DNA from 2 places in the Peribacillus sp. R9-11 genome. Region 2 is predicted to be linked to the other one. Evidence: a T-box and tRNA genes for the amino acid it is inferred to sense, from the RefSeq annotation. Region 2 holds a T-box; the other holds one or more tRNA genes.
The links. The T-box of region 2 lies ahead of leuS (leucine--tRNA ligase). A T-box ahead of a tRNA ligase gene usually reads a tRNA of that ligase, here a tRNA-Leu.
Positions count from the first base shown of each region.

Region 1: it has a tRNA-Leu gene. The T-box ahead of leuS (leucine--tRNA ligase) is inferred to sense a tRNA for this amino acid. The anticodon was not compared.

Region 1 is NZ_CP133763.1:84,213-100,482, forward strand. It holds gene RE409_RS00425 (type III pantothenate kinase) at 1-633, shown strand, start outside; gene hslO (Hsp33 family molecular chaperone HslO) at 667-1,548, shown strand; gene RE409_RS00435 (peptidyl-prolyl cis-trans isomerase) at 1,568-2,464, shown strand; gene cysK (cysteine synthase A) at 2,594-3,520, shown strand; gene folP (dihydropteroate synthase) at 3,681-4,526, shown strand; gene folB (dihydroneopterin aldolase) at 4,519-4,878, shown strand; gene folK (2-amino-4-hydroxy-6-hydroxymethyldihydropteridine diphosphokinase) at 4,881-5,408, shown strand; gene RE409_RS00460 (helix-turn-helix domain-containing protein) at 5,360-5,572, shown strand; gene dusB (tRNA dihydrouridine synthase DusB) at 5,597-6,595, shown strand; gene lysS (lysine--tRNA ligase) at 6,784-8,283, shown strand; rRNA gene RE409_RS00475 (16S ribosomal RNA) at 8,709-10,260, shown strand; rRNA gene RE409_RS00480 (23S ribosomal RNA) at 10,436-13,368, shown strand; rRNA gene rrf (5S ribosomal RNA) at 13,430-13,545, shown strand; tRNA gene RE409_RS00490 (tRNA-Val) at 13,556-13,631, shown strand; tRNA gene RE409_RS00495 (tRNA-Thr) at 13,643-13,718, shown strand; tRNA gene RE409_RS00500 (tRNA-Lys) at 13,761-13,836, shown strand; tRNA gene RE409_RS00505 (tRNA-Leu) at 13,846-13,927, shown strand; tRNA gene RE409_RS00510 (tRNA-Gly) at 13,933-14,007, shown strand; tRNA gene RE409_RS00515 (tRNA-Leu) at 14,020-14,108, shown strand; tRNA gene RE409_RS00520 (tRNA-Arg) at 14,118-14,194, shown strand; tRNA gene RE409_RS00525 (tRNA-Pro) at 14,203-14,279, shown strand; tRNA gene RE409_RS00530 (tRNA-Ala) at 14,289-14,364, shown strand; rRNA gene RE409_RS00535 (16S ribosomal RNA) at 14,526-16,077, shown strand; rRNA gene RE409_RS00540 (23S ribosomal RNA) at 16,253-16,270, shown strand, end outside.
Region 2 is NZ_CP133763.1:4,985,144-5,001,413, forward strand. It holds gene gltB (glutamate synthase large subunit) at 1-1,342, opposite strand, end outside; gene RE409_RS24155 (glutamate biosynthesis transcriptional regulator GltC) at 1,477-2,379, shown strand; gene RE409_RS24160 (spore coat protein) at 2,843-3,343, shown strand; gene RE409_RS24165 (hypothetical protein) at 3,629-4,123, shown strand; gene RE409_RS24170 (hypothetical protein) at 4,219-4,554, opposite strand; gene RE409_RS24175 (hypothetical protein) at 4,535-5,164, opposite strand; gene RE409_RS24180 (S8 family peptidase) at 6,212-9,385, opposite strand; gene leuS (leucine--tRNA ligase) at 9,756-12,170, opposite strand; T-box leader at 12,225-12,454, opposite strand; gene RE409_RS24190 (DUF2524 family protein) at 12,613-12,876, opposite strand; gene RE409_RS24195 (SMI1/KNR4 family protein) at 12,975-13,550, opposite strand; gene RE409_RS24200 (tRNA modification radical SAM protein MnmL/YtqA) at 13,646-14,608, shown strand; gene RE409_RS24205 (tRNA 5-(aminomethyl)-2-thiouridylate-methyltransferase MnmM) at 14,605-15,177, shown strand; gene RE409_RS24210 (hypothetical protein) at 15,561-15,956, shown strand; gene RE409_RS24215 (alpha/beta hydrolase) at 16,019-16,270, opposite strand, start outside.

The sequences.
Region 1 (16,270 bases), 800 kb from region 2:
GAAGGTCTTTCGTTTGATCAATTCGATGGCATCATCATTTCTTCAGTTGTACCGCCAATTATGTTTGCACTTGAACGCATGTGTAAAAAATACTTTGGTATAAAACCGCTTATAGTGGGACCTGGAATAAAAACTGGATTGAATATTAAATACGAAAATCCCCGTGAGGTGGGAGCAGACCGAATTGTTAATGCTGTTGCAGGCATTCAGGAATATGGAAGCCCTCTCATTATCGTGGATTTTGGCACGGCAACGACATATTGCTATATAAATGAGGATAAACAATACATGGGTGGAGCCATTGCCCCGGGTATTAACATTTCTACAGAAGCACTTTATTCAAAAGCAGCCAAGCTTCCAAGAATAGAAATTAATCGTCCTGATGGGGTTATTGGGAAAAATACAGTATCCGCTATGCAGGCAGGCATTTTGTATGGGTATGTCGGGCAGGTAGAAGGAATCGTAAATCGAATTAAAGCACAAAGTAATCTAGAGCCAATGGTAATAGCTACTGGCGGACTAGCGACCTTAATTGCTAATGAGTCTACTGTGATTGACGTTGTTGAACCATTTTTGACCTTAAAAGGATTGCAGCTGATTTATAAACGTAATCGTGAGCAAGTGAAGAAATAAAGAAGGAATCACAGCATGGAAGGAGCACAACAAATGAAGGATTATCTAATAAAGGCGTTAGGCTATGAAGGACAGGTTCGGGCATATGCTGTTTCAACAACGGATACCGTAGGAGAAGCTCAGCGACGCCATTATACATGGCCTACTGCTTCCGCAGCCCTTGGGCGTGCAATGACGGCAGGCGTGATGATGGGCGGCATGTTAAAAGGTGAAGAAAAGCTGACGATTAAAATCGAAGGCGGAGGTCCAATTGGATCAATTCTTGTCGACAGTAACGCTAAGGGCGAAGTGCGGGGATATGTGACAAATCCTCAAACCCACTTTGACCTGAATAAACAAGGAAAGTTAGATGTCAGTAGAGCGGTTGGTACTGATGGATTGTTGACAGTTGTGAAAGATATTGGTCTGCGTGATCACTTTTCAGGACAAGTACCGCTTGTATCGGGAGAATTAGGAGAAGATTTCACTTATTATTTTGTAACTTCCGAACAGGTGCCTTCTTCAGTGGGGGTTGGGGTTCTGGTGAATCCGGATAATTCGATACTTGCAGCAGGTGGATTTATCATTCAACTAATGCCTGGTACATCCGATGACACGATTTCTAAAATCGAGAGTCGACTAAGCACGATAACTCCTGTCTCTAAAATGATTCAAAATGGCCTGACTCCAGAGGAAATCCTAACGGAGATTTTAGGTGAGGGTAATGTGAAAATCTTAGAAAAAATGGATGTCGAGTTCTCCTGTCAATGTTCAAGGGAGAGAATTGCCAATGCATTGATTAGTCTTGGACAAAATGAGATTCGGGATATTATTGAGACAGAGGGACATGCAGAGGCACAATGCCATTTTTGTAATGAGACCTACCAGTTCTCGAAAGAAGACCTTGAGGAATTAGAAGCAGAAACCAAAAAATAATTGACGGGGGAAAAGGGTTTTGCCTAAACAAAAGCTTCGGGCAATTATTGCCGGCCTTGCCTTGTTGAACCTATTGACTATCGTTATCTTTGTTATAAAACCATTAATCATCTCAAAATCCGTTATTGGGGAAGAAACGGTTGCAAAGATTGGATCTACAGATATTTCCCGGGAAGCATGGATTAATGAACTCGAAAAGAGATACGGGGAAGATGTTCTTGAGGAAATGGTCGATAAAGAGGTAGTGAAACAAGCTGCAGAAAAATACAAAGTGAAAACTTCGGATGAAGAGGTTGATCGGGAACTTAAAATGATGAAAACGATGTATGGAACCGCCGGTCAGACTCTTAATAAAAGTACAGATCAATTGAGGCAGGAAATTCAATCGAGTCTCCTGCTTGAGAAATTGCTTACCAAGGACGTTTCGGTTTCCGAAACGGCGATGCAGAAATATTATGATAACAATAAGGATATATACCGAATCCCTACTACGTATCATATTTCTCATATTACCTCGTCTACAAAAAAGCAAGCAGATCAAATCATTAATGAGTTGGAGAAAGGCGTTTCGTTTGCTGTTTTAGCAATGGAAAAGTCCCTTGATGAATTTACTGCCAATCAAGGGGGCGACTTGGGATATATATCGCAAGATAACGAGCAAGTTTCTAAGGAATACATTACAGCTGCAGAGAAATTAAAGGTAAATAAGTGGAGTGGTCCTGTAGAAACAGATGAAGGGTGGGCTGTTCTCTATTTGCATGAAAAAATAGAGGGCAATCAATATACGTATGATGAAGTTAAAGACCAAATTCACCGCCAAATAGCTCTTGAACAGATTCAGTCACCGGTTTCCGGAAAGATTTTTTGGGACGAATTAGATGTAGAATGGTTTTATGGATTGAAAGAACAGAAATAGGTCAATAGTTGTGAAAGAAAATTTAGAATATAGTAGATAATCATTGACAATGAACTATTAAAACTGGTAACTTTAAATTAATAAAACCAATAAACATACTCGGTATTGGGATGATAAGGAGTGGAGAACATGGCACGTATAGCTAATTCTGTAATAGATTTGATTGGACAAACACCTATTGTAAAATTAAACAAGCTTCAAAATGAAAACAGTGCAGATATTTATTTGAAACTTGAGTATTTTAACCCGGGCAGTAGTGTAAAAGACCGAATCGCTCTTGCGATGATTGAAGCGGCAGAAAAAAGCGGAGACCTTAAACAAGGTGATACGATCATTGAACCTACAAGCGGAAACACTGGAATAGGGCTTGCAATGGTAGCTGCAGCAAAAGGATATAAATCTATCCTTGTTATGCCAGAAACAATGAGCTTGGAACGTCGTAACTTGCTTCGTGCTTATGGAGCAGAGTTAGTTCTTACACCTGGACCAGAAGGAATGAAAGGCGCAATTGCTAAGGCAACGGAGCTATCTAAAGAAAAAGGATACTTTATTCCACAGCAATTCGAAAACAAAGCAAATCCTGAAGTGCACCGTAACACTACTGGTCCTGAAATTGTAGAAGCTTTTGGTGACGATGGTCTGGATGCATTTATTGCAGGAATCGGTACTGGCGGAACAATTACAGGTGCGGGAGAAGTGCTGCGTGAAAAATACCCTGACATTAAAATCTACGCTGTTGAGCCTGCAGATTCTCCTGTATTATCTGGCGGGAAACCAGGGCCACATAAAATTCAAGGAATCGGCGCAGGCTTCATCCCAAGTATTTTAAATACTGATCTTTACGATGAAATCATACAAGTTGATACAGAGGAATCGTTTGATTACGCACGTCGTGCAGCCAAAGAAGAAGGGATCCTTGGTGGAATTTCTTCTGGTGGTGCCATCGCTGCGGCTATTAAAGTAGCTGATAAACTTGGAAAAGGCAAAAAGGTACTTGCTATCATACCAAGTAATGGTGAACGTTACTTAAGTACACCGTTATATAACTTTGAGTAAGATTAACCATTAAACGAGAAGCAAAGTTCCTATAGGGGCTTTGCTTTTCTTTTTTGTAGTAAAGACTAACAGATTTTTTCTATTCTCTAAGGTGCTTGCACTTTACCTATGTAAATAGGTAAACTCGTATATATAGATTTTTTTGGTGAAGGAGAACGGGATGTCATTATCTGATACTTTAAAGATTACATGTGGTTCATTTGAATTGGATTACAGCAAGAAGACCTTAATTATGGGGATTTTAAATGTTACGCCAGATTCCTTTTCGGATGGCGGGAAATATAACCGGGTAGATGCTGCTTTGAAGCATGCTGAACAGATGGTTAAGGACGGAGCTGATGTTTTGGACATTGGCGGAGAGTCCACCCGTCCTAATTATGAGCGGATTTCGGATGAGGAAGAGATAGAGAGAGTAGCCCCTATCATTGAGGCTATCTCCCGTAATATTCAAGTTCCAATCTCAATCGATACATATAAGTCTAGGGTTGCAGAGGAAGCAGTAAAAGCAGGAGCGCATATATTAAATGATATTTGGGGGGCAAAGGCTGATACCATGATGGCAAGTGTTGCAGCAAAGTATCAGGTGCCGATTATTTTAATGCATAACCGGGACAAAATGGATTATCGTCATTTTGTCCGGGATGTCCTTCAAGATTTGTTTGAAAGCATCACGATTGTAAAGAAAGCGGGAGTTCAGGATGAAAATATCATTCTCGACCCCGGCATAGGGTTTGCGAAAGACTTAAAGTTAAATTTGGAAATGATGAGGAATCTTGATAAGCTGGTATCATTAGGTTACCCTGTGCTTCTTGCGACATCAAGAAAGTCCATGATTGGACATGTTCTCGATTTGCCGCCTAGTGAGCGAGTGGAAGGTACGGCTGCCACAATCTGTAATGGAATTCAACAAGGCTGTCAAATGGTACGTGTTCATGACGTTAAGGAAATGGCACGCGCCGCTAAGATGATGGATGCTCTTTTAGGAAAAGGTGGTTTCAATGGATAAAATTTTTGTGAATAAAATGGAGTTTTATGGTTATCATGGTGTGTTTCCGGAAGAAACGAAGCTTGGGCAGCGGTTTAAAGTGGATTTGATTGTAGAGGCCGATTTAGCCAAGGCGGGGAAGAGTGATGAACTAGAGGACTCAATAAATTATGGAGAGTTATATGAAGTTTGTAAAGGCGTTGTTGAAGGGAAGCCGTTTAAGTTAGTGGAAGCCGTTGCCGAAGAGATTGCCTCAGAATTACTTAATAAGTTTTCTTCAATTGAGAAGTGCACCGTGAAAGTCTATAAACCAGATCCACCTATAGCAGGGCACTATGAATCGGTTGCTGTAGAAATTGTAAGAGGGCGCTGACGGTGGTAAATATTTCGTACCTTTCAATTGGATCGAATCTAGGAGATCGCCTAGTCACCATCCAAAGCGCTTTCCAATTATTGGCTGAAAACGCACACATCGAGTTGGTTGCCTGCTCGTCTTTATACGAAACAGACCCAGTCGGATACGCTGATCAGGATTGTTTTTTAAACGCTGTTTTTAAAGTGAAAACGGATTTAAAGCCAGAGGAGTTACTGCGAACTTGTATGCAGATTGAACAAGGATTAGGAAGAAAAAGGGAAGTTAGATGGGGACCCCGTACTTTAGACCTTGACATTTTGTTATATAATCATGAAAATATTGAGACAGAGATTCTTTCAGTCCCACATCCTCGGATGCAAGAAAGAGCATTCGTGCTCGTGCCTTTAATGGAAGTGGACCCTGATATTAAACTTCCGCAAATGTATACACCTTTGAGCGGCCTGCTTGAACAGATTCCGGATAAAGAAGGAGTTCGATTATGGAAGGCGAAAAATGGGGAAGGCGTATTCGCGCTTTTCGAAAGTTAAAGGGATTTACCCAAGAAGGGTTTGCGAAAGAAATTGGCGTTTCTGTTTCTTTACTAGGAGAAGTCGAAAGAGGGAACCGCAATCCTTCAGAGTCGTTTTTAATAGAAGTGGCGGATGTGCTCCGTGTTTCCATTGAGGAGCTTAGACCGCCTGAGGATAAATGAAAGAATGTTATAGGAGGCCACACCGTGTTAAAAATAGGCGATATTGAAATGAAGAATCCAGTAGTGCTTGCACCGATGGCTGGAGTATGTAACTCAGCATTCCGTTTGACGGTCAAAGAATTTGGTGCTGGATTAGTCTGCGCGGAGATGGTCAGTGATAAGGGAATCGTTCTTCAAAATGCAAGAACGATGAATATGCTTTATATAGATGAAAGAGAGAAGCCGCTAAGCTTGCAAATCTTTGGTGGTGAAAAGAAATCATTGGTAGAAGCTGCACAGTTTGTAGATAAAAATACAAATGCCGACATCATTGATATAAATATGGGTTGCCCTGTTCCGAAGATCACCAAATGTGATGCTGGTGCAAAATGGTTACTAGACCCGAATAAAATTTATGAGATGGTTTCAGCGGTTGTTGATGCTGTTGAAAAGCCAGTTACTGTTAAAATGCGTATGGGCTGGGACGAGGAACATATCTTTGCTATTCAAAATGCTCAAGCTGTGGAACGTGCAGGTGGTAAAGCAGTTTCTCTCCATGGTAGAACTCGAGTTCAAATGTATGAAGGAAAAGCTAACTGGGATATCATTCGTGAAGTGAAAAAATCCATTAATATTCCCCTTATCGGGAACGGTGATGTGGAAACACCTCAGGAAGCGGAGAGAATGTTAAAAGAGACTGGTGTCGATGGAGTCATGATTGGCCGTGCAGCTCTAGGTAATCCTTGGATGATCTACCGTACTGTTAAATATTTAGAAACAGGACAACTGATGGATGAGCCTACAGTTCGTGAAAAAATGGATGTTTGCGTTCTTCACATGGATCGACTAATTGCATTGAAAAATGAAAATGTTGCTGTCCGTGAAATGCGCAAGCATGCTTCTTGGTACCTAAAGGGTGTTAAAGGGAATGCTAATGCTCGTAAAGGCATTAATGATTGTGAGACAAGAGAAGATGTTGTAAGCCTTCTTTATGGACTTGTTGATGATATTGAAGCGAAGCAACAGAATATTCAAATGGTCTGATGTTTGACATTACCTTCCTGTTTTCCTATAATACGCTTATCTAAAACTGCCAGTAATCCTGGCAGTTTTTATATGTACATAAACAAGATTTTAAGATAAAAAGCTGTTGAATTCCTTTACTTTATGTAAGAATAAATACGTATGCAAAAGAAATCCTCAATAATTATATAAGTTTTTTATTAATAGAGATGGAGATGATTTTCGTGAGTCATGAAGAATTAAATGACCAACTGCAGGTAAGACGCGATAAAATGCAGGCCATGATTGATAATGGACAAGACCCTTTTGGGAGCAGATTCGAACGTACCCATAACGCCCAGGAGATTGTAAGCGCATATGGTGAATTAGAGAAAGAAGAACTAGAGGAAAAAGAGATCGAGGTTACGATTGCAGGTCGTGTAATGACTAAACGTGGGAAAGGGAAAGCAGGATTTGCTCATATTCAGGATATCAGCGGTCAAATCCAAATCTACGTTCGTTTAGATAAAATTGGTGAAGATTCATACAAGTTATTCAACCAAACGGATCTTGGTGATATCGTAGGGATCACTGGTGTTATCTTTAAAACAAAAGTTGGAGAACTTTCTATTAAAGCTAATGACTTTGTGTTCCTTGCCAAAGCGCTTCGCCCGCTACCTGATAAGTTTCATGGTCTGAAGGATGTCGAAGAACGTTATCGGAAACGTTATGTGGATTTAATTACAAATGAGGAAAGCAAAAACACCTTAATCATGCGCAGTCGAATTGTTCAGGCTATGAGACGTTATTTAGACGATCATGGATATCTGGAAGTGGAAACGCCGCTATTACACTCTGTTGCAGGTGGAGCTGCTGCGCGCCCTTTCCTTACTCATCATAATGCGCTTGATATGCCATTGAACTTGAGGATTGCTATTGAACTTCATCTAAAACGCCTGATTGTCGGTGGGTTAGAGAAAGTTTATGAAATCGGCCGTGTATTCAGAAATGAAGGTGTATCTACAAGACATAATCCAGAATTCACTCTAATTGAATTATATGAGGCCTATGCGGATTATAAGGATATTATGAGTCTGACAGAAAACCTGGTTGCTCATATTGCTCAAGAAGTTCTGGGTACAACAACCATTCAATATGGAGAATATGAGATAGAATTAAAACCAGAATGGAAACGACTTCACATGGTTGACGCTGTAAAAGAATACACAGGTGTAGACTTCTGGACTCACATGAGTAAGGAAGAGGCACAGCAGCTTGCTAAAGACAATGGCATTGAAGTGAAGGAATCCATGGAGTTTGGCCATATTGTAAATGAATTCTTTGAACAGAAGGTAGAAGACAAATTAATTCAACCTACGTTCATTTATGGACATCCGGTAGAAATTTCTCCATTAGCTAAGAAAAATCCGGAAGATTCCCGTTTTACTGATCGTTTTGAACTATTCATTGTGGGTAGAGAGCATGCAAATGCTTTCACGGAACTTAATGATCCTATTGATCAACGTCAACGCTTTGAAGCTCAATTAAAAGAGCGTGAGCAAGGTAATGATGAAGCTCATGAAATGGATGAGGATTTCTTGGAAGCCTTAGAATACGGCATGCCACCAACTGGTGGATTGGGAATTGGTGTTGACCGACTAGTTATGCTATTAACCAATTCACCTTCAATCCGTGATGTCCTGTTATTCCCGTTAATGAGACATCGCTAATAATATATGAAGAGTAAAAAAGGAAACCGAGTTGGGCCTGAGGATCCATAGAGCATAGCTCTTGGTCCTCGGGCAGTCCAGTTCGGTTTTTGTTTTTTAATAATAATTTAACAGGCTATTTATTGATTGAATTCTAAGGCATGAAAGAAAAACAATATTATCTCAAAAAAACTTTATAAAAGGTATTGCGCAGTTAACCTAATGATGTTATATTTATATCTGTTGTTACGAACGAGTTTCAAATGGATTACAAACTTTTAAAAAAAGTTTTAAAAAGTTGTTGACTCGAAGTAATGAAATGTGTTATTATAAATAAGCTGTTCCGAAAGACATTGCTCTTTGAAAACTGAACAAAACAAAGCGCCAACGTTAAATTTTAAGTGAGCACACACTATCAAAAAAGCAAAATGAGCAAGTCAAACATTTCTTCGGAGAGTTTGATCCTGGCTCAGGACGAACGCTGGCGGCGTGCCTAATACATGCAAGTCGAGCGAATCGATGGGAGCTTGCTCCCTGAGATTAGCGGCGGACGGGTGAGTAACACGTGGGCAACCTGCCTATAAGACTGGGATAACTTCGGGAAACCGGAGCTAATACCGGATACGTTCTTTTCTCGCATGAGAGAAGATGGAAAGACGGCCTCTAGCTGTCACTTATAGATGGGCCCGCGGCGCATTAGCTAGTTGGTGAGGTAATGGCTCACCAAGGCGACGATGCGTAGCCGACCTGAGAGGGTGATCGGCCACACTGGGACTGAGACACGGCCCAGACTCCTACGGGAGGCAGCAGTAGGGAATCTTCCGCAATGGACGAAAGTCTGACGGAGCAACGCCGCGTGAACGAAGAAGGCCTTCGGGTCGTAAAGTTCTGTTGTTAGGGAAGAACAAGTACCAGAGTAACTGCTGGTACCTTGACGGTACCTAACCAGAAAGCCACGGCTAACTACGTGCCAGCAGCCGCGGTAATACGTAGGTGGCAAGCGTTGTCCGGAATTATTGGGCGTAAAGCGCGCGCAGGTGGTTCCTTAAGTCTGATGTGAAAGCCCACGGCTCAACCGTGGAGGGTCATTGGAAACTGGGGAACTTGAGTGCAGAAGAGGAAAGTGGAATTCCAAGTGTAGCGGTGAAATGCGTAGAGATTTGGAGGAACACCAGTGGCGAAGGCGACTTTCTGGTCTGTAACTGACACTGAGGCGCGAAAGCGTGGGGAGCAAACAGGATTAGATACCCTGGTAGTCCACGCCGTAAACGATGAGTGCTAAGTGTTAGAGGGTTTCCGCCCTTTAGTGCTGCAGCTAACGCATTAAGCACTCCGCCTGGGGAGTACGGCCGCAAGGCTGAAACTCAAAGGAATTGACGGGGGCCCGCACAAGCGGTGGAGCATGTGGTTTAATTCGAAGCAACGCGAAGAACCTTACCAGGTCTTGACATCCTCTGACAACCCTAGAGATAGGGCGTTCCCCTTCGGGGGACAGAGTGACAGGTGGTGCATGGTTGTCGTCAGCTCGTGTCGTGAGATGTTGGGTTAAGTCCCGCAACGAGCGCAACCCTTGATCTTAGTTGCCAGCATTCAGTTGGGCACTCTAAGGTGACTGCCGGTGACAAACCGGAGGAAGGTGGGGATGACGTCAAATCATCATGCCCCTTATGACCTGGGCTACACACGTGCTACAATGGATGGTACAAAGGGCTGCAAACCTGCGAAGGTAAGCGAATCCCATAAAGCCATTCTCAGTTCGGATTGTAGGCTGCAACTCGCCTACATGAAGCCGGAATCGCTAGTAATCGCGGATCAGCATGCCGCGGTGAATACGTTCCCGGGCCTTGTACACACCGCCCGTCACACCACGAGAGTTTGTAACACCCGAAGTCGGTGAGGTAACCTTTATGGAGCCAGCCGCCTAAGGTGGGACAGATGATTGGGGTGAAGTCGTAACAAGGTAGCCGTATCGGAAGGTGCGGCTGGATCACCTCCTTTCTAAGGATAAATACGAGAGCGCTTTTGTTTTGTTCAGTTTTGAATGAGTAATTCATTCAGATTCGAAAGATCTCATCACGTAGTGATGGAATTCTTTCTTCTTTGTTCCTTGAAAACTAGATAATAGATAGAAGGCAATTAATTTTTTCAAAGCATCAGTAAGATCTTTTTTAACGGTTAAGTTAGAAAGGGCGCACGGTGGATGCCTTGGCACTAGGAGCCGATGAAGGACGGGACTAACACCGATATGCTTCGGGGAGCTGTAAGTAAGCTTTGATCCGGAGATTTCCGAATGGGGAAACCCACTGTTCGTAATGGAACAGTATCTTTACCTGAATACATAGGGTACTGAAGGCAGACCCGGGGAACTGAAACATCTAAGTACCCGGAGGAAGAGAAAGCAAATGCGATTTCCTGAGTAGCGGCGAGCGAAACGGAATTAGCCCAAACCAAGAGGCTTGCCTCTTGGGGTTGTAGGACACTCAACATGGAGTTACAAAGGAACGGGGTAAATGAAGTGATCTGGAAAGGTCCGTCAAAGAAGGTAAAAACCCTGTAGTTGAAACTTCGTTCCCTCCTGAGTGGATCCTGAGTACGGCGGGACACGAGAAATCCCGTCGGAAGCAGGGAGGACCATCTCCCAAGGCTAAATACTACCTAGTGACCGATAGTGAACCAGTACCGTGAGGGAAAGGTGAAAAGCACCCCGGAAGGGGAGTGAAATAGATCCTGAAACCGTGTGCCTACAAGTAGTCAAAGCCCGTTAATGGGTAATGGCGTGCCTTTTGTAGAATGAACCGGCGAGTTACGATTTCATGCGAGGTTAAGTTGATAAGACGGAGCCGCAGCGAAAGCGAGTCTGAATAGGGCGAATGAGTATGAGGTCGTAGACCCGAAACCAGGTGATCTACCCATGTCCAGGGTGAAGTTCAGGTAACACTGAATGGAGGCCCGAACCCACGCACGTTGAAAAGTGCGGGGATGAGGTGTGGGTAGCGGAGAAATTCCAATCGAACCTGGAGATAGCTGGTTCTCTCCGAAATAGCTTTAGGGCTAGCCTCAAGATGAGAGTATTGGAGGTAGAGCACTGATTGGACTAGGGGCCCCCAACGGGTTACCGAATTCAGTCAAACTCCGAATGCCAAATACTTATTCTTGGGAGTCAGACTGCGAGTGATAAGATCCGTAGTCGAAAGGGAAACAGCCCAGACCACCAGCTAAGGTCCCAAAGTATACGTTAAGTGGAAAAGGATGTGGAGTTGCTTAGACAACCAGGATGTTGGCTCAGAAGCAGCCATCATTTAAAGAGTGCGTAATAGCTCACTGGTCGAGTGACTCCGCGCCGAAAATGTACCGGGGCTAAACGTATCACCGAAGCTGTGGATTGACACCGTATGGTGTCGATGGTAGGAGAGCGTTCTAAGGGCGTTGAAGTCAGACCGGAAGGACTGGTGGAGCGCTTAGAAGTGAGAATGCCGGTATGAGTAGCGAAAGAAGGGTGAGAATCCCTTCCACCGAATGCCTAAGGTTTCCTGAGGAAGGCTCGTCCGCTCAGGGTTAGTCGGGACCTAAGCCGAGGCCGAAAGGCGTAGGCGATGGACAACAGGTTGATATTCCTGTACCACCTATACATCGTTTGAACGATGGGGGGACGCAGAAGGATAGGGTAAGCGCGCTGTTGGATATGCGCGTCCAAGCAGTTAGGCCGGAAACGAGGCAAATCCCGTTTCCATTAAGGCGGAGCTGTGATGGCGAGGGAAATATAGTACCGAAGTTCCTGATTCCACGCTGCCAAGAAAAGCCTCTAGTGAGATGTAAGGTGCCCGTACCGCAAACCGACACAGGTAGGCGAGGAGAGAATCCTAAGGTGTGCGAGAGAACTCTCGTTAAGGAACTCGGCAAAATGACCCCGTAACTTCGGGAGAAGGGGTGCTTTTTAGGGTGAATAGCCCGGAAAAGCCGCAGTGAATAGGCCCAGGCGACTGTTTAGCAAAAACACAGGTCTCTGCGAAGCCGCAAGGCGAAGTATAGGGGCTGACACCTGCCCGGTGCTGGAAGGTTAAGGGGAGAGGTTAGCGCAAGCGAAGCTTTGAACCGAAGCCCCAGTAAACGGCGGCCGTAACTATAACGGTCCTAAGGTAGCGAAATTCCTTGTCGGGTAAGTTCCGACCCGCACGAAAGGTGTAACGATCTGGGCACTGTCTCAACGAGAGACTCGGTGAAATTATAGTACCTGTGAAGATGCAGGTTACCCGCGACAGGACGGAAAGACCCCGTGGAGCTTTACTGCAGCCTGATATTGAATTTTGGTACAGCTTGTACAGGATAGGTAGGAGCCTGAGAAGCCGGAGCGCTAGCTTCGGTGGAGGCGTTGGTGGGATACTACCCTGGCTGTATTGAAATTCTAACCCGCGCCCCTTATCGGGGTGGGAGACAGTGTCAGGTGGGCAGTTTGACTGGGGCGGTCGCCTCCTAAAGAGTAACGGAGGCGCCCAAAGGTTCCCTCAGAATGGTTGGAAATCATTCGTAGAGTGTAAAGGCACAAGGGAGCTTGACTGCGAGACCTACAAGTCGAGCAGGGACGAAAGTCGGGCTTAGTGATCCGGTGGTTCCGCATGGAAGGGCCATCGCTCAACGGATAAAAGCTACCCCGGGGATAACAGGCTTATCTCCCCCAAGAGTCCACATCGACGGGGAGGTTTGGCACCTCGATGTCGGCTCATCGCATCCTGGGGCTGTAGTCGGTCCCAAGGGTTGGGCTGTTCGCCCATTAAAGCGGTACGCGAGCTGGGTTCAGAACGTCGTGAGACAGTTCGGTCCCTATCCGTCGCGGGCGCAGGAAATTTGAGAGGAGCTGTCCTTAGTACGAGAGGACCGGGATGGACGCACCGCTGGTGTACCAGTTGTCTTGCCAAAGGCATAGCTGGGTAGCTACGTGCGGACGGGATAAGTGCTGAAAGCATCTAAGCATGAAGCCCCCCTCGAGATGAGATTTCCCATAGCGCAAGCTAGTAAGATCCCTGAAAGATGATCAGGTTGATAGGTCAGAGGTGGAAGCGTGGCGACATGTGGAGCTGACTGATACTAATAGATCGAGGACTTAACCACGCTTTAAAAAATGAAATACCTTCTTATTATCTAGTTTTGAAGGAACAACGTTCCTTTATTGTTTGGTGGCGATAGCGAAGAGGTCACACCCGTTCCCATTCCGAACACGGCAGTTAAGCTCTTCAGCGCCGATGGTAGTTGGGGGTTTCCCCCTGTGAGAGTAGGACGCCGCCAAGCAGTTTCATATGGAGGATTAGCTCAGCTGGGAGAGCATCTGCCTTACAAGCAGAGGGTCGGCGGTTCGATCCCGTCATCCTCCACCATTTTTACACCTGCCGGTGTAGCTCAACTGGTAGAGCAACTGACTTGTAATCAGTAGGTTGGGGGTTCAAGTCCTCTTGCCGGCACCATTTTCATACAAGCTTAATATAGCATTTATAAATAGTTTCTATGAGCCATTAGCTCAGTTGGTAGAGCATCTGACTTTTAATCAGAGGGTCGAAGGTTCGAATCCTTCATGGCTCACCATTTTATTATGCGGGTGTGGCGGAATTGGCAGACGCACCAGACTTAGGATCTGGCGCCGCAAGGCGTGGGGGTTCAAGTCCCTTCACCCGCATGTTTGCGGAAGTAGTTCAGTGGTAGAATACAACCTTGCCAAGGTTGGGGTCGCGGGTTCGAATCCCGTCTTCCGCTCCACTATTTATTTATGCCGGGGTGGCGGAACTGGCAGACGCACAGGACTTAAAATCCTGCGGTAGGTGACTACCGTACCGGTTCGATTCCGGTCCTCGGCACCATCTTAATATGCGCCCGTAGCTCAATTGGATAGAGCATCTGACTACGAATCAGAAGGTTGTAGGTTCGACTCCCGCCGGGCGCACCATGTTTTTTCGGGAAGTAGCTCAGCTTGGTAGAGCACTTGGTTTGGGACCAAGGGGTCGCAGGTTCGAATCCTGTCTTCCCGACCATTGATTTTTGGGGCCTTAGCTCAGCTGGGAGAGCGCCTGCCTTGCACGCAGGAGGTCAGCGGTTCGATCCCGCTAGGCTCCACCAAAAAAAACTTGACAAGCTAAACAAGCTTTGATATGATGTAAAAGTTGATTCTTTAAAGGAATCAAATATTGCTCTTTGAAAACTGAACAAAACAAAGCGCCAACGTTAAATTTTAAGTGAGCACACACTATCAAAAAAGCAAAATGAGCAAGTCAAACATTTCTTCGGAGAGTTTGATCCTGGCTCAGGACGAACGCTGGCGGCGTGCCTAATACATGCAAGTCGAGCGAATCGATGGGAGCTTGCTCCCTGAGATTAGCGGCGGACGGGTGAGTAACACGTGGGCAACCTGCCTATAAGACTGGGATAACTTCGGGAAACCGGAGCTAATACCGGATACGTTCTTTTCTCGCATGAGAGAAGATGGAAAGACGGCCTCTAGCTGTCACTTATAGATGGGCCCGCGGCGCATTAGCTAGTTGGTGAGGTAATGGCTCACCAAGGCGACGATGCGTAGCCGACCTGAGAGGGTGATCGGCCACACTGGGACTGAGACACGGCCCAGACTCCTACGGGAGGCAGCAGTAGGGAATCTTCCGCAATGGACGAAAGTCTGACGGAGCAACGCCGCGTGAACGAAGAAGGCCTTCGGGTCGTAAAGTTCTGTTGTTAGGGAAGAACAAGTACCAGAGTAACTGCTGGTACCTTGACGGTACCTAACCAGAAAGCCACGGCTAACTACGTGCCAGCAGCCGCGGTAATACGTAGGTGGCAAGCGTTGTCCGGAATTATTGGGCGTAAAGCGCGCGCAGGTGGTTCCTTAAGTCTGATGTGAAAGCCCACGGCTCAACCGTGGAGGGTCATTGGAAACTGGGGAACTTGAGTGCAGAAGAGGAAAGTGGAATTCCAAGTGTAGCGGTGAAATGCGTAGAGATTTGGAGGAACACCAGTGGCGAAGGCGACTTTCTGGTCTGTAACTGACACTGAGGCGCGAAAGCGTGGGGAGCAAACAGGATTAGATACCCTGGTAGTCCACGCCGTAAACGATGAGTGCTAAGTGTTAGAGGGTTTCCGCCCTTTAGTGCTGCAGCTAACGCATTAAGCACTCCGCCTGGGGAGTACGGCCGCAAGGCTGAAACTCAAAGGAATTGACGGGGGCCCGCACAAGCGGTGGAGCATGTGGTTTAATTCGAAGCAACGCGAAGAACCTTACCAGGTCTTGACATCCTCTGACAACCCTAGAGATAGGGCGTTCCCCTTCGGGGGACAGAGTGACAGGTGGTGCATGGTTGTCGTCAGCTCGTGTCGTGAGATGTTGGGTTAAGTCCCGCAACGAGCGCAACCCTTGATCTTAGTTGCCAGCATTCAGTTGGGCACTCTAAGGTGACTGCCGGTGACAAACCGGAGGAAGGTGGGGATGACGTCAAATCATCATGCCCCTTATGACCTGGGCTACACACGTGCTACAATGGATGGTACAAAGGGCTGCAAACCTGCGAAGGTAAGCGAATCCCATAAAGCCATTCTCAGTTCGGATTGTAGGCTGCAACTCGCCTACATGAAGCCGGAATCGCTAGTAATCGCGGATCAGCATGCCGCGGTGAATACGTTCCCGGGCCTTGTACACACCGCCCGTCACACCACGAGAGTTTGTAACACCCGAAGTCGGTGAGGTAACCTTTATGGAGCCAGCCGCCTAAGGTGGGACAGATGATTGGGGTGAAGTCGTAACAAGGTAGCCGTATCGGAAGGTGCGGCTGGATCACCTCCTTTCTAAGGATAAATACGAGAGCGCTTTTGTTTTGTTCAGTTTTGAATGAGTAATTCATTCAGATTCGAAAGATCTCATCACGTAGTGATGGAATTCTTTCTTCTTTGTTCCTTGAAAACTAGATAATAGATAGAAGGCAATTAATTTTTTCAAAGCATCAGTAAGATCTTTTTTAACGGTTAAGTTAGAAAGGGC
Region 2 (16,270 bases):
TATTTAATTGAACAAGCTGCTCATCCAGCCATTGCTGGTAGGGATATTCCTGTGCCATTTCGGATTTGATTTCTTCATCTGAAATAATGCGGCCTTCCTCTAAATCTAGTAAAAGCATTCTACCTGGGCTTAAACGATCTTTATATAATACATTCTCCGGCTCCACATCGATCACGCCGACTTCAGAGGAGAAAATGATGTAATCATCTTTGGTCACATAATATCGTGCTGGTCTTAAACCATTACGATCTAAAATGGCTCCAATTTGTTTCCCGTTCGTAAAGGAAATCGCCGTTGGACCATCCCACGGTTCCATCAGCATGCTATGATATTCGTAAAAAGCCTTCTTTTCCTTCGTCATATGTGGGTTTTCCGTCCATGGTTCAGGAATAAGCATCATGGCTGCATGCGCCGGTTTACGACCTGCAAGTACGAAGAACTCAAGTGCATTATCAAGAATCGAAGAATCACTTCCATCTATATCTAATATAGGAAGGACCTTTTGCAAATCATCTCCAAATGCTTCTGAAACAAACTGCTGTTCACGCGCTTTCATCCAGTTTACATTTCCTCTAAGCGTATTGATTTCACCATTATGAATCAGGTAACGGTTTGGATGTGCCCGTTCCCAACTTGGAAATGTATTTGTACTGAAGCGGGAATGCACTAAAGCAAAAGCCGACACAAAATCCTCTTGTTGAAGATCAAGATAAAAAGCATCTACCTGCTCTGGTGTCAACAATCCTTTGTACACAATCGTTGTACTTGAAAGACTAGCAAAATAAAAACGATTACCACGTTCACGAGCCCAGTTTTCGGCTTGTTTTCTAATAATGAATAGTTTACGTTCAAAAGCTAAATCGTCGGATATCTCCTCACTAGCCCCAATGAATACTTGGCGGATCGTCGGACATGTCTCCTTGCCGACCTCTCCGATTTTTGCTACATCGACGGGAACCGTTCTCCAGCCTAAAAGCGTTTGTCCCTCTTGTTCTATAAATGCATTTAGACGTGCTTCAATCTCATTCCGTTCCAAATCATTGTTTGAGAAAAAGAGCATCCCCACACCATAGCGCCCTTTAGCTGGCAAATTCATTTCCGGGCATGCCAGTCTGAAGTATTTATCAGGAATTTGCACCATTAATCCTGCGCCATCTCCTGTAAGGGGATCGCTTCCTTGTCCTCCACGATGATCTAATTGACACAGCATCTTTAGTCCTTGTTTGACGATGTCATGTGTAGCAAGCCCTTTTAAATGAGCGTATAAACCGATCCCACATGCATCATGTTCAAATTCAGGATGGTAGAGACCTTGTGCCTTTGGTATTTGATTGTATGTCATATTAATCGCCCCCATCGTATTCTTATACCGTTATTTCACTTACATTTAATTCTAGGTTTTCAAATCAATATAAACAATATATAATTCTATTAAAATCCATCTCATATTGAGATGGATAAATGGAGGATGAATAAATGGAACTACGTCAATTACGTTATTTTGTTGAAGTCGCTGAAAGAGAACATGTCTCTGAAGCCGCAGCGCACCTGCATATCGCACAATCAGCAATCAGCCGGCAGATCGCCAGACTAGAAGATGAACTTGGGGTCCTTTTATTTGAAAAAGCAGGCCGTAATATTCAGTTAACTCCTATTGGTAAAATATTCTTAATCCATGCAAAAACGGCAATAAAGGCGATAGAATATGCAAAAGATCAAATAGAAGAATTTTTAGACCCTGAACATGGAACAATTAAGATCGGCTTTCCTACAAGTCTCTCCACCCAATTATTACCTACCGTTATTTCCGCATTTAAAGATGAGCAGCCGAATATCGGGTTCCACTTAAGACAGGGTTCGTATTCCGCATTAAAGGAAGCTGTCAAAAACCGCGAAATCGGATTAGCCTTTCTTGGCCCAGTTCCAACACAAGATCCAGATATCGAAGGCCATATTTTATTCACAGAAAACATTTCTGCTTTACTTCCCATCTCTCATCCATTAGCTGATAAGAAGAGTTTGCGACTTAGCGACTTACGAGACGTTCCATTCGTATTGTTTCCAAAAGGATATATTCTCCATAGCATAGCAATCGATGCATGCAAGCAAGCAGGATTCACACCGATCATTGCCTCAGAAGGTGAAGATATGGATTCCATAAAAGGACTCGTATCAGCGGGAATCGGAGTCAGCCTTCTACCTGACAGTACCTTTTATGAAGTAATTCCCAGACTAACTGTAAAAATCCCGATTGATACACCTGACGTCAAGCGGACAGTTGGTATCATCACACCTAAAAACAGGGATTTGGCTCCTTCCGAAAAGGTATTTTATCAGTTTGTCAAAAAGTTTTTCTCGATTCTAGAGCAGTACCAATAATTATTTCAGAATAATATAAATGAATGATACTTACTCAATGCATAGCTCTTGCATAGCCTATTTCCACTTCAATATTGAGAGTATATTGAAAATGGATTAAATATGTGATTGAAATGATGGAACTTTTGAAAAATCACCCTTCTTCCAAAACTGGCAATTTAGTCAATTGGATTAATGATCAGTAGATCAGTGTGATTGAAGATAGGAAATTTGAGGTAAAAAGACAGTTAACCGATGCACGCAGGATTTCAATCCTGAGTTGCCGAGACCACTGTCTTTTTCTTGTTCTGCCTTTATTTCGGAGTTTGATCAAGCTTGCCGTTGAAAAAACGGAAAGCGTTTCTCGATAAGTAATCTAAGCTAAAATGCTGGACGATTTTACTCATCTTTTTTCAAAAGACAACTTACCAAGAGCCCACTTTACGAATAACGTATCAAGATTATTTGTTCAGGAGGAGTTTATATGAAACCCACTCATTCACACCTTGCTTGGCACGAAACACTTGAACTTCATGAATTGGTCGCCGCCCAGTCCAATGCACTTATGAAATTGAAAAAAGCTTATCCAAAAGTAAAAGATCCCATTTTAAAAACGATTTACAAGCAAATGATTGATACACTAACTCAAAATATTATGGAGTTGCTAAAATTTTATCCGTTGGCACCTAAAACAGAGAGGGATGATGAGGAGGAGGAACAAAGAGACAATATATCAGCCACGGCTGCCGGAGATTTGCTAGGCTTGGCCAAATCATCTATCAACAATTATGCTACTGCCTTAACTGAAACGGCCACTCCTTCCCTTCGAAAAGTATTTAAAAAGCATTTAAATGGAGCTATTGATAACCATGCCAAAATTTTCAACTATCTATACGAAAGAAACCTATATCCTGCTTATGACTTTAATCAACTGCTTCAAAATGACGTGAATGTAGCTAATAAGGCTCTTTCCCAACAATTCTAAACACAAAAAAGGTAAGTGCACCGAATGGGTGTCCGCTTGCCTTTTTCTCACTTTCCGTTAAATTGCTGGGTCCAGTAGTTTCAATTGCAAACTATGGGACAGATGAGCTCCATTAATATGTTATAATATTAAATAATTGTTTATTATTGGATTATGAATTAAATTTTGGGGGAGAAAATAATAAAAAAAGTATTTCTATCAATCATGATATCCCTGCTCTCATTTTCTTTAGTTGCCTGTAAGAATGCTGAACCAAAATCTGAGACTTCTCTTTCTGTTTCTAAGTTGACCGAAAGAGAAAAGTCCATCCTTACGAATACAAGTGAACACTCCTTTCTTATCGATTTTGATGTTGATGATACATATAAGAAGATGTCCGTTTGGGTCGAAAAATATGAAGCTGGCAAACTTGTTGAAGATGAAATGGGCCTCATGACAACTGGGATTAAAGATAATGGTACGATCATCTTTACAACATCTAAAACGCCCGAAAAACAAAATCTATCGATGTTTAATATCAGTATTCAAAGTGATGATGGTGTGTCTACAGCTACTTATTTAGAAAAGATTGAAGAGAAAGATTCCATCGTAACCGGCAGTATTGAAACGATAAATATGCTGAAAACAAACAAGCTCGTATTAGCGAGTATTTGCTATTCAAGCGGACATGAAGGCATGCATTCTCTTTCTACGGATTTTTATAATGATATGGATAGTCACATAAACGAATTAAAAGATTACGATGTTGTCTATCTTCTGAGAAGTGAATTTACTAAATAAGCTTTATAGATAGTGTTGTTACAAGTTTGCTCCAACTTGTAACAACACTGTTTGGCGTTCATATAATTTAACCTGTGATTAAGATCCTATAAATATTATTTATTTTCCTTCAAGCACTTTTCTGGATCAATTTTAATTAGATCCCATTTCCCTTTAGAATTCTTTTTATATTGAGCAATTAAGATATCAGAATCATTCGTCAATTGATAAAAGACAAAACGATATTCGCTACCATCGGTACCTACACTATCAATATTCTTAACGTATCCCTCCTGCTTTGTTGGCCATCTTTTTTTAATAAGTTTACACCAATTACCATACTCAATATCCACGACCGCTTCCGCATTATGCTGCCAAAGATGATAGGCAGCGCATAAAAAATCTTCTCCAATCAATGTAACTTCTTCTATTTTAAAACATGTTGTTTTCATTTTTTATAGTGACATATCCATAATAATAGGCAAAATAAGTAAGGTCCTTTGGTGACCCCTCAATCGTTTCAAGCTCAATAAAGTATCGGGTGGTTTTGGATTGGTTTTGGACGGAAAGCTTATTTAATTTGATTAGATTAGTATGACCAATCCCTTTGAAAGACATTAGGTATGCTGTATAGGGTACCTTCTTCTGATAATCCTTTGTAAAAAAATGATAAGCGATAGGAAAAGGGATTTTTGCCATCCCAACCGTTCCACAGCCTCCTACTTGATTACCTGTAAGATTTTCAGCCTCTCGTATTATACTGAAATAATTTACAAGCGTATTTTCAGGTGAATTCATAAGGGATGCTGGAAGAATAATATTATCCAATGCTTTCTCATAATACGGCTGAAAAAACTTATAATCCAATTTCTGATCATTGAGGATAGAGCGACATGAAGGGCGAAAATACTTTTCAGTATCTGCTTTTTTATATTCATTACCTATCTCCCTTGTTTCTGTTTGTTTATCACCCTGCTTTTCAAATGTAGCCCCCATAATTAAAGTTGATTCTTGTTTACTGAATATATAGTGAAACGGATTAATTTTGTCAATAAACTTCACTACATACCTCCACTAAAAACAATTCATTTGAAATGTTTTTTTACACTACTGTATGATTCACTGTTGGGAATAGAACGGAAGCGTGACTAGGCAAATATTATAAGTCAAGTTATTACTAATAATTAGAGAACCCTATAGGAATAAACACGCTTAGGAAATCTAGGTTTTTTGACCGGATGAGGTACTGCAATACCAGTCCTTCAAAAAAGTTGAAGCTGGTGATCATACAAAATTAATAGGCGTGGTTTTAGATATTCAGCTAATAAACCGTTATATATACCCAGAAGAAAATTGGGCAGGATTCCAGATGAGTTTATCTTTAATGGATAATTACCAACTAAAGCAGCCATTGCTCGTCGTTTGAACATGGCTGCTTTTTTTCCATTATGCACTCACTCCATCACAATGAAACTGCTTAGTAATGTTGGGTATGCGTTCATTTTAATGCAATGTCGGATAGGTTTGTGACAAATTTTCAACATTTTAAAAAGGGGATTGAAGGAAGAGATATCTGGGTGTAATCTTTTAATATAAATAAACGGAAAGAAGATTTTTAAATTGAAGAAGCTCATCCTTTTCTTTGCAGCAGTAGTCATTGCAAGCTCTCTCGGACACCAAATAAAAGGCGGATTTAATGACCCCCGTAAATCCCGCCCTAGATATCATATAAAATAATGAATCTTGCTATAATCAGTTTGATTCCTAATGCCTTTTGATAAAATGCACAAAAAAAACGCCCTGAACTATATCCCGAATTTTTGACACTTGGGTTATTTCAAAGGTCATGTCAATAACCCACTTGGTATGCGCTTGATGCAGAAAACTAAATGTAGTGAAAGAGAATGTCAAAAAACAATATGTCTAAATTTTTGCTTTCTCAATAGTTTTTTGTATTTCAAATCGAATTAACTAGTATGACATTGATATTTTTGTCTTTATATCATTTGTAATAGAAGGGTATAAACAGTAACGCCGCCTAAACAAAAAACAGCCGTTTAACATAAATGTTAAACGGCTATACTTTTTATTTTTTATGCTTCTTAACCGTTACTTTTTCTTCTTAACCGTTACTTTTGCTGCTTTACTTGTATTGCCAGCTTTATCTTTTGCTGAGACATATAATACAGAACCTGCTTTTTTCTTGCTGATTTTAACAGAGAATTTTCCATTTTTATCAGCTTTAGCTGTGCCGATATTTTTATCTTGATACTTCACCGTAACAGTTGAACCGATTTCCGCTTTACCAGTTACGTTGGTGGATTTATCGTTTACTTCATTCACTTTCGGTGCACTTGGAGCTGTTTTATCTTTAACCGTTACTTTTGCTGCTTTCCCTGTATTGCCAGCTTTATCTTTAGCTGAGACGTATAATACAGAACTTGCTTTTTTCTTGCTAATTTTAATAGAGAATTTTCCATTTTTATCAGCTTTAGCTGTGCCGATATTTTTGTTTTGGTACTTCACCGTAACAGTCGAACCGATTTCCGCTTTACCAGTTACGTTGGTGGATTTGTCGTTTACTTCGTTCACTTTCGGTGCACCTGGAGCTGTTTTATCAATTACAGTCACGGTTGCTGCTTTACTTTCACGCTTTGCCAAGTCTGTAGCTGTGATTGAAAGCTTAGTCCCCGCTTTTTGTTTGCTGATTTTTACTTTAAAATTCCCCTTGCTATCCGTGTTGCCTGAACCAATTACTTTTTTTGCATTATTTTTGATCGTGATTTTCATGTCGGCTTGCGATTGACCAGTTACATACGTATCTTTGTCACTGACAGCCTTAACAGTTGGCTTATTAGGTGTTTCACCCTTCTTCACAAACACTTTGATTGAAGAGACTGCTAGTTTGGAAGAATCAGATATATTCACAGTAAGAAGTTGACTTGCTTTTTGGACTGGAATCTTAATACTGAACGTTCCATTGGCTGCAGTTGTCGTTTTACCAAGCGTTTGCTTTCCATTTTTCACTTCGATTGTCGAACCTTTTTTTGCTGATCCTGCAATTTTTGTTTGCGTATCAATTAATGGATTAACTTTAGCTTGTAAATCCACTGTACTAAGTGCACTATAAGCATTCAGTCTTCCAAATCCCGATACGATATCTTTTCCAATAGGTAATTCTTCTACTGGATATTGGATTCCACCTTCCTCAGGTTGGTAGTCCTCATACGGATCTACATTATCTTCTTCTTCAAAAGCAACATATTCGGATGTCTCGTGAAGAATTTCTCTTACATCATTTAATTTCAAACCAGGATTCCCGGATAATAACAAGGCAGTAGTTGCAGCAACATGAGGAGCTGCCATTGATGTACCATCCATGTAGGTAACATTCCCATTCGGTACAAGGCTTGGAATGCCTGTCCCTGGAGCAACCATGTCTAATTTCGCGCCATAATTAGAATAATCCGATACTAAATCAAGGGCATTGGTTGCACCGACGGAAATGACATATTTAGAAGATGCAGGGTAAGAAAGACCTTCCATCCCATCATTACCGCTTGCTACGACAACCATTACATTTTTGGCAGCAGCATCTTTCAAAGCATGTTCAATTGTTCTGCTGTATTCTCCACCTAAGCTAAGATTTATCACCTTGGCGCCATGGTCCACAGCATATTTAATGCCTAATGCAATTTTCTCCATGTCTCCATATCCTGAAGAATCGAGAACCTTCACAGGCATGATTTTAGCTACTGGATTAATTCCTTGCATGGAATACCCATTATCAGCTTTGGCAGCGATAATCCCAGAAACATGGGTACCGTGACCATTGTCATCAACGGCATTTCCTTTTTTATCAATGAAGTTCTTTCCTAAATCCATGCGAACTGTATCTTTCAAATCCGCCAGGGAATCATCAACACCTGTGTCAACAACTGCTACTAATGTATCCTTTAAATTACGTTTCTTAATAAGGTTTTGCAGTTTTTCGTTATCGATGTCTGCTCCCTTATAGCCCTCTTCTCCACCGGGGTTATTTAAAGACCATTGATACGGTGACTGAATATCGGCTGAAAGTGCTTTGTACGTTTTAACCGCTTCGATATATTCCACTTCTGGAAGTTTCTCAATATTCGATAGAGCTGCTGTGCTCATTTTAGCTTGATTCTTTAACTCAACAACGTACATATCATCATACAGAACCTCTTGTTTCTTAGGTGTCGATAATGTTCCATATCCTTTTCCTTGTACCTTGGATTGGACTGAACTTAAAGACTTCCCAGGTTTAAGTTTGACAATATATTTGTTCTTTGTATTCTTCGAAGTTGGAAGTTCAATTCCTGCTTTGCTTGCGATATCGACGATTCTCTCACCTGCAAGCTTATCAAGGTTGATTTTCTTTGCAATGCTGTTCATTTCTTTTTTCAATCCAGCTGGAGCGACGTCTGCTGTCTTATTAAATAATGCTTTAATCGCTTCTTGCTGTTTGTTGCTAATGACTGCCGTACTGCTTACTCCATTTTCATTAAGATCCTCAATTAGAGGCTTAAGGACGACTAAATGATTATAGACAGCTTCTCTAGATGTTTTATTACTAGCCAAATGAAGAGCTAGGAATGGAGAGGCTTTATAGTATAAAGATGAAAGGCTACGTCCCTCAGATGACTTCGTGAGAACTTCGTCTCTAAACACGCGAAGTGTTTTCAACATAGATTCTCCCGTTTTCTTATCGGTTACGCTTACTTCAACTGGGCATGATTCGAGATCCATCTCTTCGTCCCCAGCGGATGGCGGTAGCGTTACAGAATGAGCATTGATAGAGTAATCAGCTTCATTTTTAGCTTCTGGTATAGGATTTCCCTCTTCATCCGTTTCACCAAAATATTCAACTTTAACATAATACGTGCCTTCCCAAGCATATGGGAAATCTACAACAGCCTTTTCATCAGGATAAGCAGAGGCCATGTAATTACTCTCATCTTGTTCTGCTTTTTCTTTATCTTGATAAACGGAAATATTCAAGATTTGCTCCGAATTGACTTCGAACTCAATATGGGAGAATTTTTGTATTTCTTCTGCTGTCGGTTTAATTTGGTACCATTGAACATCCGGTTTTTCAAACTTCCCGACTAAAGTATCTCCATTTTTAATCGGTTTTACGTTCTCAATGGGTGATACAGGATTTGGTGCAGCTTGAGATTGTTGTGGAACCATCAAGCTGAAAATCAGTGCAAAAATAAGTACAAACGCTGTAAATCGACTTACACTCTTAAATTTCACAGTTTCGCCTCCAATAAATAGTAAAAAATTACATCACTATACCAAACTATCATACTGTAAAATTTTATCAACCAATTTTTTCCCTTTTTCATAAAAAATGCTTGATATTACTGAACATTTTGCTGAAAAATGGTTCACATGTACCAATTAAGCAATCTCTAAATGTCCAAAAACAGTATTTTCCTCAAAAATATTAAATGAAATTCACTTAGGCTTCCAATAACTAGTTGATGATTTCAAAATCTGATATTTAATACCGGAAATCGACTTTTATCATAGAAATCACAAAATATGTCGAATTTCAGTTTTATTTCTGCTCATGAAAAAAAAGCTGACCCTGCACAAGACATGCGGGCCAGCTCTCAACTATTTAGTTTGCGACAATGTTGACTAGTTTTCCTGGTACAGCAATGACTTTACGGATGGTTTTGCCATCAATTTGTTCTTTGATGGAGTCATCGCCCATCGCAATTTCTTCTAGTTTTTCTTTCGTTGTGTCAGTTGGAACCATTAATTTGGCTTTGACTTTTCCGTTGATTTGGATGACGATTTCAACTTCGTTGTCGACTAGCTTAGCTTCGTCAAACGCTGGCCATGTTCCGTATGTGATGCTTTCAGAATGGCCAAGTTTAGACCAAAGTTCTTCGGCGATATGCGGTGCAACTGGCGCAAGCAATTTCACGAAGCCTTCGATATATTCTTTAGGAAGCGCATCTGCTTTGTAGGCATCATTGATAAATACCATCAGCTGTGAAATCGCCGTATTGAATTTCAATTCTTCATAGTTCTCGGTCACTTTTTTTACCGTTTGATGATACACTTTTTCAAGCTTTCCGCTGTCATCAGTATCAGCCATTTTATCTGTAATCGTGCCGTCTTCGCTAATTAGTAAACGCCAGATACGATCAAGGAATCGGCGCGAACCGTCCAATCCGTTTGTCGACCAAGCAATGGAAGCGTCCAATGGTCCCATGAACATTTCGTACATACGAAGTGTATCGGCACCATGGCTTTCAACGATGTCATCTGGGTTTACGACATTGCCCTTTGATTTACTCATTTTTTCATTATTCTCTCCAAGGATCATTCCTTGGTTGAATAGGTTTTGGAAAGGTTCACTCGTTGGTACGATACCGATATCGTACAAGAATTTATGCCAGAAGCGAGCGTACAATAAGTGAAGAACTGCATGCTCAGCACCGCCAATATAAATGTCGACTGGCATCCATTCTTTTAATTTTTCCGGATCTGCAAGTGCTTCAGTGTTGTCCGGATCAATATAACGAAGGAAGTACCAGCTGCTACCTGCCCATTGTGGCATTGTATTCGTCTCACGGCGGCCTTTACGTCCGTTTTCATCCGTTACATTCACCCATTCTGCAATGTTCGCAAGCGGTGATTCACCAGTGCCTGAAGGCTTGATGTCTGTTGCTTTCGGTAAAATCAATGGTAGTTCTTCTTCTTTCACTGCGGACATCGTGCCATCTTCCCAATGGATGATTGGAATCGGTTCACCCCAGTAACGTTGGCGGCTGAATAACCAGTCGCGAAGACGGTACGTGATTTTTTTCGTGCCGATTTCTTTTTCTTCCAGCCATTTGATCATGGTTGAAATGCCTTCTTCTTTATTCAATCCATCTAGGAATTCAGAATTCACATGAAGACCGTCGCCTGTGTATGCTTCTTTTGTCACATCTCCACCAGCTACAACTTCTTTAATTGGCAATTCGAATTTAACAGCAAATTCATAATCACGTTCATCATGCGCAGGAACGGCCATGATAGCACCCGTTCCGTAGCTGATTAACACGTAATCAGCAATCCAGATCGGCATTTTCTCGCCATTGACTGGATTTATTGCATAAGCCCCTGTGAACACGCCTGATTTATCTTTTGCCAAGTCTGTTCTTTCCAAGTCGCTTTTATGTTTCACTTCATCTAAATATGCGTCAACTGCAGATCTTTGTTCCGTAGTCGTAATTTTATCAACAAATGAATGCTCTGGAGCCAATACAGCATACGTTGCACCGAATAAAGTATCCGGACGAGTCGTAAACACCGTGAATGTTTCATCGTGGCCATCGATATTGAACGTCACTTCCGCTCCCTCAGAACGGCCAATCCAGTTACGTTGCATATCCTTAATGTTCTCCGGCCAATCCACATCATTCAAATCGTCGATCAAACGGTCTGCATAAGCTGTGATTCGAAGCATCCACTGCTTCATCGGACGGCGCTCAACCGGATGGCCTCCACGCTCACTTTTTCCATCGATGACTTCTTCGTTAGCCAAAACCGTGCCAAGTGCCGGACACCAGTTCACAGCTACTTCATCAATATAAGCAAGACCCTTTTCATATAATTTCAAGAAGATCCATTGCGTCCATTTATAATATTCAGGGTCGGTCGTGTTGATTTCGCGGTCCCAGTCATAAGAGAAACCAAGCGCCTTGATTTGACGGCGGAATGTGTTGATGTTGTGTTCCGTAAATTCCGCTGGGTCATTCCCCGTATCAATCGCATACTGCTCTGCCGGAAGTCCAAAAGCATCCCAGCCGATTGGATGTAACACATTATACCCCTGCGCCCGTTTCATTCTTGCTAAAATATCACTTGCCGTATAACCTTCAGGATGCCCAACATGAAGACCCGCTCCTGATGGGTATGGGAACATATCAAGCGCGTAGAATTTACGTTTTCCGCTCTCTTCCCCCGTTTTAAATGTCTTATTGCCCTCCCAATACTGTTGCCATTTTGTTTCTATACTTCTATGGTCAAAACTCATTTGATTTCCTCCTAATTTCCGTATAAAAAAACAATAAAAAAACCCCTCATCCCAAATAGGGACGAGAGGATTATGTATATCTTCCCGCGGTACCACCCACATTGGCGATACTTAAAAAACCGCCCAGCTCAAACATCCGTAACATGGATTAAACGCCAGGCATTACTATTACCTTCACACCTGTAACTCCAAGGCGAGTTCACAATCATTCCAGGTTGACTTGCACCATCCGTCAACTCTCTATACTGGTTCTAATCGCTACTGCTCCTCATCATAGTCTTTATGAGAATATTTGATTATATTACATTCTAGTCAATTTTACCGATAATTGCAATAGCCGTTCACCAACATTATCAACAGGTTTCTCATTATATATGCATATTTGAGAAAAATCGTTCGAAAATAAATAGGAGGCTATGCATCCATAGCCCCCTTTCTTACTTTAATGACGCAGTAAAATCATCTCATTTTTCAGTTCATTCAACTGCTGTTGCATCCGAGCAAGCATATCTCGTTGTTGGGCATTCGAACTGGCATACAATCGTTCCATATCCGTCAAAGCCTCTTCGATATATCTTTGCGAATTTTGAAATTGTTCATCATCATAATGCTCCTGCCGTGAGGCCTCGTTAAATTCAAACTCTGCAAAATGGAGAGCCCCTTCACATTGCTCTAAAAAATGATCGATGGATTGTCTGGTGGCCATTTCAAACCCTCTCCTTCGCGTCTCATTTGGATGATTCGGAATCATCTCGATTAGTTTGAGCAAATAACGAGTGGATTATCAGTTTTTTTGAGGAATCATTATTTATCCCAAAATTTCTCTCCTTGATGGGAAATAAACTGATCAATCCATTCGGCAAAGCCCATATGAAGTTTCTCGCCTTCTTCAAAATCGTCTATATGTCCTTTTACCATTAAATAATTCTTATCGCCTTTCGCAACGGCTTCCCCATCAATCACGATATTATCTTGATAGATGCAGGCAATCTTATAACATCCTTCGTAGGAGTCTTCATATGTGTAATTAATAATATCATCCAGGCTGTATAAATCATTTTCTCCCCCGGATTCGAGGTTATCGAACAGACGGCATCCATTCGTTATTTTCAAAAATTCTTTATAATCATCGGGCAGCAGCAATCCAGTTTTCTGTTCAAAGGAATGAATTTGTTCGTCCGAGGCAGGTGAATTGAAGGTACAAGTGGCTTTATATATAAACCCATCTTCATTTACTTCGATCACCTGATTATTTTCGGCTAATTTCTTTTTCATTTGATTAATTGCTTCTTCAACTTGACCAGTCATGTCCATCAGCTCCCGATTGGATTTATCATTCACTAGATATACTGGCATTAGTAGCCAATGTTTAACCTTCAAGTATACATTATACGCTTATTTTTAGAAAAAAGACCTAGCTGCCAGAATGTTGTATAATATATGTTGCGCTTTATTATTCTTAGGAGGTTGCTGACTTGAATCAAGCAAACCCGTTTATATATGCATCGGATAACAAACGATATCATACTTGGAATTATCACTTACGCAATCACTTTGGACATAAAGTTTTTAAGGTTGCTCTAGACGGCGGTTTTGACTGTCCGAACCGTGATGGCACCGTCGCACATGGAGGCTGTAGCTTCTGCAGTGTCTCTGGATCGGGAGACTTTGCAGGTAACCGCGTTGAGCCGCTCGACGTCCAGTTTAAGAAAGTCAGTGAACGAATGCATCATAAATGGAAAGACGGAAAGTATATGGCCTATTTCCAAGCGTTCACGAATACGCATGCACCCGTGGCAGGGCTTCGTGAAAAATACGAAAGCGTACTGACTCAAGAGGGTGTCGTCGGCCTCTCCATTGCAACACGGCCGGACTGTCTGCCAGATGATGTAGTCGAATATTTAGCGGAACTGAACGAGCGCACTTACCTCTGGGTGGAGCTTGGCCTGCAGACCGTTCATGAAAAAACCGCCACGATGATCAACCGTGCTCATGATTTTGATTGCTACAAAGAAGGCGTTGATAAACTGCGCAAACATGGCATTCGAGTTTGCTCCCACATCATTAATGGCCTTCCTCAAGAAGACTACGAAATGATGATGGAAACAGCTCGTGAAGTCGCGAAACTAGATGTGCAGGGCATTAAGATTCACTTACTTCATCTATTAAAAGGGACGCCCATGGTCAAGCAATATGAAAAGGGCCAGCTTGAATTTCTTGACCGAGACGATTATGTCAATCTTGTTTGTGATCAGTTGGAAATAATCCCTCCTGAAATGATCGTTCACCGCATAACTGGAGACGGTCCGATTGATTTGATGATTGGCCCGATGTGGAGCGTCAATAAATGGGATGTATTGAATGCTATTGATGCCGAATTGAAACGCCGCAACAGCTGGCAGGGGAAAAATTATCATATGGAGGTACCATCACGATGAAGCTGGATCGCATTTTGCCATTCGCAAAACTTCTGCTTGAAAAAGCAGTTCAACCCGGGGACATTACCGTTGACGGCACTATGGGCAACGGCTTTGACACTGTCTTTCTTGCAGGACTAACTGGTGAAAAAGGGCATGTCTATAGTTTTGACATCCAAGAAGATGCCATTCAAATCACAGCAGCTAAACTGAAGGCTGAAAGTATGCATGAACGCTGCACTCTTGTTCATGACGGACACGAGCAGATGAACAAATACATCAGCAAAGAACATTTTGGGAATATTACTGGAGCTATTTTTAACCTGGGCTACCTTCCTGGTGGAGACAAATCAATAGTCACCCAAGCTAATACAACGATATCTGCAATTGAACAGCTTTTCGAAATGATGGCTCCCGAAGGTATCATCATCCTCGTCATCTATCACGGTCATCCAGAAGGTGCTACGGAACGGGACGCATTATTACACTATGTTCAGGATCTCCCTCAGCAAAAAGCCCATGTCCTGAAATATGACTTCATTAATCAAACCAATAATCCGCCATTCATAGTGGCAATTGAAAAGAGATAACCACAATTAACACCGTTCATTAAAACGGTGTTTTTCATATTCATCGAAAAAATCATTCCCATGTGTTATGAGTAAGCAATAGTACACATGTTACAGGGCAAGCCAGTGACTATTACCAAAAAATATGATTTTTTTCCTCTTTGTTAAAGCAAACTTCCTGATAAGAATGAACAAAAAAAGCAGTCATTACTAAATTCGCTCTAGATTACATTTACTTTGAACACCTTTCCCCTTAGATAAGTTGAGATATATTCATCCCCTTGTTAAAGGGATACTATTCTTATTGCAAACAAATCATCTTAAAATATTACCAAACAGAACTTTTTGAATTTTTAGTCTATAACTATTATAATGATTAAAAACAGATAAGTAGGTGCAGAAAAATGGAACATTTGTCGACTGCAATACTGACAGATATATTGACTGAAAAAATCAAACGAGACACAAGTGAGGAATATGGAGAATTTGTCAGCTCCCTTAACTCATTAACAGAGAAACAAACAACGGTAGAAGACCTGAAACAGTTTGAAAATCATTTTGATAAATTCCTGCCTCAACTCGATTTAGTGATTTCCACTCAAGGAAATGAAGAGATCATGAATATGAAGGCGACCCTCTTAGACCTATTCGCGAATGACTTAAGCTTCAAATCAATTTACCTTTTGTCTGCTGCCTTATCCAATAAAAAAGAGCTTACACACTTGAACCAATTTATGTATCCGGTTACTTATTGGGCACCCGTCATTAAGTCGAACGAATTACTTACAAACGCTGGATAAAACAAAAAAGCTGCTGATAATCGCTTCAGCAGCTTTTTATATTTATCCAGCAGTATGTACCTTCAAACAACATACCCTAATATTTTTAAACGATTTTCAACAAAACTCAATGCGTATTGGAATACGTCATCCCGCTCTGGTTCGTTGAAGATTTCGTGATACAGTTTTGGCCATTCTTTGTATTGTTTTTCACTAGCCAAGTTATAATTAAACCACTCACGAACCGCCTTTTTATTCACGATTCGGTCATCTCCGCCTTGCATCAACAAAAGAGGCACATCCTGAAATTCAGGAATCTCTTCAAATGCATCCTT